Flexistipes sp.: one gene and its partner. The main gene of each other region encodes a partner of the protein of the gene in region 2 in a complex. Links are inferred from orthologs where the notes say so. Each region holds a gene or a part of one and is shown on either strand. Other genes may lie near its edges.

Region 1 (2,654 bases), on a different replicon or contig from region 2:
TCTGTTTCAACAGCACTTTTCAAAGCTTCATTGAGGCTCAACTCATATTTAATCTGCTTAAGATAAACAAGTGAATCATCCGGTGTATAAGGATTCATCAAAAGTTCATTAATAATATCCCGGTTATTTTCAAGTATAATTTTCAGATTGGCAATACGAAAAAGCACATCTGAATTTGTGGATTTAGCCAGTTGTTTCACAAGAACTTCATTAATTTTACCCTGGGAAATCAGCACGGAAACAAATGCATCATTATTTTTCATCAATCTGGTTAAATATTGTATATATTTACCTTCAAAATAAGGGCTCGTTATAATATCTTTTAAAATATCACCCTTAAGCCTGTTTAAAAAATCGTAAAGCTCTTTCAGCTGGTTTCGGTAATTCCTTAAAACAAGGAAAACCACAACAGGATAATAATCATAGTGAATGGGAATATCGCCGGTCAAAATTGATCTCACCTGATTTTCAGTGGACTTGCCTGAGTACATTTCTGCGGTAATATTATCCAAAATATGAAACTTCTTAAAAATATGAATATGGGCGGAAAGGTCAGTTTTAAGGGTGAGCATACTTTTTAAAAGATGCATTTCATCGTCATTCAGATTTTTCTTGTTTTTCAGCTGATTTAACAGCTCCGTATATTCAACAGCCACAAATCATACCACCTGATATATTCATAAACTCACACCTTTGAATAATTCCATGACTCAAAGATCTCATAACTGATTTTAACACGCATCAAAACCTGATTCATATTCTTATCTTTTCCGCTCAACGTAAAACACACTTATCTTTCATTAGGTTAGATTATGAATAATTTATTCCTTTTGATAAGCAATATCAATGAAAGAGATTATAACAGATTAAGACGCATATTATCAAAAAATTTTAACACAAAATCAAGTTTATAGTCAAAAAAAGTCCACGGTAAACTTCGGTATTTCCCTTTTTTTCTGAAAAGCTGCAAGTCAGCATAAATATTAGAGCCTATGTATATACGGTGTGAAAAATTTTTTGTGCTGGCAGCCACAATTTTTTCCAGGGCAACATAACCGGGATCTACATTCAGTAACCTTTTGCCGTCAACCATAAAAGATCTTTCCAAATCCACTGATGAAATTTTCAGATTCTTTATTTCATCGGGATAAATAAAGAAATCATATCCTGCAAAATATTTTTTAAGATTTTCACCCATTTCAGGGGTGTAATAGGATGTGTGGTCAAAGGAAAATGTATCACTTTTACAAACCGGATTTCCAAAAAGGGTATCTAAGTGTTTATCAGGCTCTTTGATATAATCTTCATTATAAAGTACTGCATTAAAAACGACAACTTTCAGAGGTTTGCGCACCCCCCCTCCATATACCATTATCCGCCTGCAAAGTTACTCAATTTCAATATCTTCAATCTCAACTGAAGGGGTTATCGTTGATATTGCGTGCTTATAAATCATCTTTTGTGAATCATCTTTTATTATTATCACAAAATTATCAAAGCCTTTTACCACGCCCTCAAGCTTAACACCATTAATCAAATAAACGGTCACGGTAATTCTTTTTTTCCTAACATAATTAAGAAATACGTCCTGAATATTCACTTTTTTACCCATCAGATCCCCTCACAACATTTTATATCCTTAAAAATAAAGGATTGTTTATCTCTCATTGCTTTAATATTTAAACATTTCCGGATATTTTTTCAATAAAAAAACATCGCCTGGCTATTAATAATCATAAACTATTAATAAATAACCTTCAATACTTTTTTCTTCACAACCCTGTAAAATTTTCACATTTATAAAAATTTTATAACTGTTTAAAACTGTTGATAATTTTCCGCAATATAATCTTCCAGCTCTTTCATCGCCAATCTGTCCAATACGTCGATATATTTCAGATCCCTCATATGCCTGAACCATGTCAGCTGTCTTTTCGCAAAATTTCTCGTCCGTTTCTTTATTGTTTTTAACAACTCATCAAAAGATATTTCTCCATCGAGATATCTGACTGTTTCTCTGTATCCTATTGCACAGAACGACTGCATATCGGTCGAATAGCCCAAGTCAAGCAGTTTTTGCACCTCTTCAACCCAGCCTCTTTCAAACATTTTATCAACGCGGTTATTAATACGCTCATAAAGTACGCTTCTTTCAGTTGTAAAAACTAAAACGTCGTATTCGAACTTCGGCGGCTGATGAAAAAGTTCGTGGGAGCGTGTAAAATTCAAACCGCTGAGATCGTAAACTTCCAGAGCCCGGATAATTTTGTTCTTATCATTGGCGGAAATTCTGGCTGCATAATCCGGATCAATCATTTCAAGTCTTTTGTACAAACTACTTATTCCGCTTTTTTTAATCTCTGTTTGATAATCTTCTCTAAGCTTGGTATTTTTTCCGGGACCGTTAAAAATACCGTTAATCAGCGTTTCCACATACAAACCGGTTCCTCCGATTATAACAGGGATCTTCCCTCTGTTAATAATCTCAGCAATAAGCTGTTGGGCTTTCTGAAAGAAAATTCCGGCGGAATAATGCTCATCGGGATACAAAATGTCAATGAGATGGTGCTTCACTTCGGACAGCTCTTTTTTGGCAGGTTTTGCCGTACCTATATCCATATATTTATACACCTGGAAGGCATCCGCATTAATTA
Region 2 (4,839 bases):
CATCTTATTTTTAAGATATTCCGGAACCGTTGCCCCGCACATGTCTGTGAATTTTATAACCTGTTTTATATTGATAATCGGCATAATTCCGGCTATTACAGGCAGCGTTATACGATATTTTTCCAGCATATCCAAATAATCGTAAAAATATCTGTTGTCAAAAAACAGCTGTGTGATAATAAAATCAGCACCTTGGTCAATCTTCTTTTTAAGGTTTTCTATGTCTTCACCAATGTTGGGGCATTCTATATGACCTTCAGGATAGCCGGCAACTCCAATTGAAAAACTGTCATCAACTTCTTTGATGAGCCTTACAAGATCAGATGCATACCTGAAATCCTTAAATGCCTCTTCTATATTATCAAGTTCCTCCGGGATATCGCCGCGTAAGGCAAAAATATTGTCAATACCATTTTTTTTCAGTTCTTTAAGGATATTTATCACTCCTTCACGGGTTGAAGCTATACATGTCAGATGCATCATGACATTGAGAAGGTAGTCATCTTTAATTTTCTTTGTCCAGTCGAGAGTCTTATCCCGTGTACTTCCGCCTGCTCCGTAAGTTACCGACACAAAATCCGGATTCCACCCTTTTAGCCTTTCTATAGATTCAAAAAGTATATGCTCATTCTCAACCTTTTTAGGCGGAAAAAATTCAAAAGATAACAACCTCTCTTTTCTGGATAAAATGTCACTAATTTTCATAACAACTCCATTGTAATAATTTTCCTGCAAACCAACACAAAAGCATTAGAAAGTTTTTTCAGACAGTATTTTATATAAATTATGATATATTGCAAACATCAAATCTATTATTATCTTTATTTTCATAAACTAAGTTTTTAACTTTGCAATTTTAGTTACATTATTCTTTTTTCATCGTAACGATACATCACATTAACGGAGTTTCCTTAGTTAAAAATATTGTTTAATCCATTTGTCAGAAATATTCAAGCAGACAAACTAACAATTACTCTACAAGAAATACTTAAAAATGTTTTACAGAGTTCTTGTAATAACTGATTTCAGGATAATGTTCAGAGTGCCGGGCTTACTCTTATTTAAAGTCTGAAAATTAATTATGATTGAAGACAGTTATTGCAAATATAATAAATATTAGCTGTGACTAATGTAATTTTATTATCAATATATGCGGAAAAAAATTCGATCAAATCCTCTGAGCCCATAAAGAAGTCGTTTACTCTTCCGCACTTACTGCATATCAAATGTACATGATAGCCTTTGTCAATTTCGTACATAGTTTTTCTGCCTTCTATAAAAAGCTCTGTAAGCAGATTTGATTCGACCAAGCTGTGAACATTTTTGTAAATAGTGGCAAGAGAAGTCGTTGGAAGTTTCTCTTTTACTTTTTCATATAAATTTTCGACATTAATATGCCCTGCTTCAGTTATCTCCTTCAGAATAACTGTTCTTTGAGGAGTCGCCTTTAGTCCGTAATTTTTTAATAAAGCACTCATTTGATTTTCCATAATTATTGTAAATTACCTAATAAACAGCAATTGTCAATCCGTAGTTTTTTCACCCGCCCCTTTCTTAAGTTATTTAAAAATACAAAGATAAATTTTCTCGGAATTTTGGAAACAAACAATTGGTTTGAAATGAGTCCTATAGTTAGTTAATAATTTTTTTCCTTAAATATATATTATTATTGACTACTGTTTTTAAGAAAGATATAATTTAAAGCACAAAGTAAGCATATTAACAAAATCAAAAGGAGGACCATAATGAAAAAAAATAGCAAAAAATTTACAACGACAGATGCCGGAATCCCTGTTTCCAGTGATGAGTTTTCACTGACGGTGGGTTCTGACGGCCCAATTCTGATGCAGGACCACTATTTGATGGAACAAATGGCTAATTTTAATAGGGAAATGATTCCGGACCGCCAGCCCCACGCCAAAGGTTCAGGTGCATTTGGTCAGTTTGAAGTAACTAAGGATATCAGTGCCTACACTAAAGCTGCCATGTTTCAGCCGGGAACAAAGACTGAAGTGCTTGCCCGTTTTTCAACAGTAGCCGGGGAAAGCGGCAGTCCCGATACATGGAGGGATGTCCGGGGTTTCGCTCTCAAATTTTACACCAGTGAGGGCAACTATGACATGGTGGGAAATAACACCCCTGTGTTTTTCATCCGCGATCCCATGAAATTTCAGCATTTTATCCATTCCCAGAAGCGCCGGGCGGACAGCGGATTGCGGGATAATGATATGCAGTGGGATTTCTGGACTCAATCTCCTGAATCTGCCCATCAGGTTACAATATTAATGAGTGACCGCGGTATTCCAAAAAGTTATAGACATATGAACGGGTACACAAGCCACACTTACATGTGGATAAATGACAGAGGAGAGCGTTTCTGGGTAAAATATCACTTTAAAACCGATCAGGGAATCGAATGTCTCACACAAGAGGAAGGTGATCGTATTGCAGGTGAAGATGCGGATTATCATAGGCGCGATCTATTCAATGCCATCAAGGAAGGGGACTATCCAAGCTGGACACTAAAAGTTCAAATTATGCCTTTTGAAGAAGCTCAAAACTACCGGTTCAATCCATTCGACCTTACAAAAGTATGGCCGCACGAAGACTATCCGTTGCATGAAGTCGGCCGGCTGACTCTTAACAGTAATCCAAGCGATTTTCACACAGAAATTGAACAAGCAGCATTCGAGCCAAGCAACCTCGTCCCGGGCATCGGGGCAAGTCCTGACAAAATGCTTCAGGCCCGTTTAATATCGTATTCGGATGCTCACAGGGCGCGATTAGGAGTAAACTACAAACAAATTCCTGTTAACAGACCAAAAAGTTCAGTAAACAGCTACAGCAAAGGCGGGACAATGCGGATTGAAAATGCGTCCGATCCTGTCTATGCACCCAATACAAAGGGAGGTCCTAAAGCCGATTCTGAAAACTATCCTGAGGAAACCGTCTGGAGTGCCAGCGGAAATTTCATACGTTCTGCTTATACATTGCGTAAAGATGACGATGATTGGGGACAGGCAGGTACATTGGTACGCAAGGTTATGAGTGAAGAAGAACGTGACAGACTTGTGTCCAATGTTATTGGTCATCTTTCAGATGGTGTTTCCGAACCTGTTCTTGAACGTGCGCTTGAATACTGGCGCAACATAGACAAAGAAATAGGTGACCGCATTGCCAAAGGGATAGAAAATGGTTAATAAGTAAAAACGGGAAATATTGTAAACAGCACCCGTAAAATAAATTTTCAAATTACATAGCTGCTGGATATAATATTAAGAATGAAAAGCTGAGCTGGAAAAATAATCATCCGGCTCAGCTTCAAAACATGCTAATAATAAATTAATTATGGCCGTGTATTCCGAACATCTGCCTCAAAGCGTGTGTTGCAATTTTTGGATTTTCTTTCAATCTTCTTTTGGAATATGGGAGCCAGTCTTTTCCAAAAGGCACATACACTCTGAGCCTGTGTCCCCCATCAACAATGATTTTTCTGAGCTGCGCATCCACTCCGAGAAGCATCTGAAATTCATAATCTTCCCTTTTCAGATTATATTTTTCAATCAGTCTGAGGGATTCAAAAATCAGCTTTTCATCATGTGTTGCAATACCTACATATGCCCCTTTTGCAAACAATTTATCAAGACAGTGTATAAAATTTTGATTTACAATATATGGATCTTTATAAGCATCTTCCCTGGGTTCATTATAAATACCTTTGCAAAGTCTTATATTCAAATCTTTGGGATCCAGATTATCAATATCTGAAGGTGTTCTCCTTAAATAAGACTGCAACACAGTACCCACGCTTTTGCCAAATTCTTTTTTTAATTCCGCATGAAGTTTCAGCGTTTTATCGGTATTCGGCGTATCTTCCATATCGACACGCACAAAGTTGTTTATAGAGGCGGCATATGCAACTATCTCTCTAATGTTTTCCAATGCAAAATCCTCATCCAGACTCAATCCCATCTGTGTAGGTTTGATGGATAAATTAGAATCAAGTTTTTCCTTATTAATCGTATCGAGAATTTCTATGCATCTTTCTTTAAAATATTTTGCCTGATCTTTTGTTTTTATAAATTCGCCAAGCAAGTCAATGGTACTCATTATTCCCTGTTTATTAAAATCTCTGGTAACTCTTACTGCATCGGATAACTCCTGGCCGGCAATATAACTTTTCGCAAAAATACTCACCACAGGTCCGGGCACATGCATAATAGTTTTGGAAATCAAAAAATTCAGAGCAGACATATTTCCTCCTAAAGAAAAGGGGATTTAACAATCCCCTTCAAAAATTATTCTTCGCCCATAAATGGATATTCGAAAGATTCCGGAGCATTAAAATTTTCTTTAACAGCTCTGGTGGAAACCCATCTGATAAGGTTCTGATAGCTTCCCGCTTTATCATTTGTACCAGAAGCTCTGGCGCCGCCGAATGGCTGTTGTCCTACTATGGAACCTGTCGGCTTGTCGTTTACATAGAAATTGCCGGACGCGTGCTCCAGCTTTTTCATAGCTGTCCTAATGGCTCCCCTTTCAGTTGCAAATACAGCACCAGTAAGGGCATAAGGTGATGTTTGATCGCAAATGTCAAGGGTCTCTTCATATTTATCATCATCATAAACATAAACTGTCATAACAGGGCCGAAAATCTCTTCTTCCATAGTTTTGAATTTGGGATCGGTGGTAAGTATAACGGTTGGCTCTATAAAATATCCCTTGCTGTCATCATAATTACCGCCGATTATAATCTCGGCATCGTCCGACTGTTTTGCATAATCAATATAGCCGGTAATATCGCTAAAAGCATTTTTATCTATTACGGCATTCATGAAA

What was found. The genes of interacting proteins can lie anywhere in the genome.
Region 1: the proteins of UMU13_RS05975 (region 2) and hfq are in contact, whole or in part, in a crystal structure (PDB 3VU3), measured with the Escherichia coli proteins. The link is inferred for Flexistipes sp. from one-to-one orthologs.

Annotation. Positions count from the first base shown.
Region 1 is NZ_JAXKVW010000010.1:54,519-57,172, forward strand. It holds hfq (RNA chaperone Hfq), read right to left. Parts: upstream 1,613-2,654; coding sequence 1,388-1,612; downstream 1-1,387. Other genes in the region: UMU13_RS08005 (hypothetical protein), read right to left, coding at 1-656; UMU13_RS08010 (DUF4416 family protein), read right to left, coding at 857-1,354; miaA (tRNA (adenosine(37)-N6)-dimethylallyltransferase MiaA), read right to left, coding at 1,819-2,654. UniProt on the Escherichia coli protein: RNA chaperone that binds small regulatory RNA (sRNAs) and mRNAs to facilitate mRNA translational regulation in response to envelope stress, environmental stress and changes in metabolite concentrations.
Region 2 is NZ_JAXKVW010000006.1:70,318-75,156, reverse strand. The notes cover bases 1,042-3,972. They hold UMU13_RS05975 (catalase), read left to right. Parts: upstream 1,042-1,745; coding sequence 1,746-3,200; downstream 3,201-3,972. Other genes in these bases: UMU13_RS05970 (proline dehydrogenase family protein), read right to left, coding at 3,343-3,972; UMU13_RS05980 (Fur family transcriptional regulator), read right to left, coding at 1,080-1,490. In the rest of the region: metF (methylenetetrahydrofolate reductase [NAD(P)H]), read right to left, coding at 1-705; more of UMU13_RS05970, read right to left, coding at 3,973-4,254; pruA (L-glutamate gamma-semialdehyde dehydrogenase), read right to left, coding at 4,299-4,839.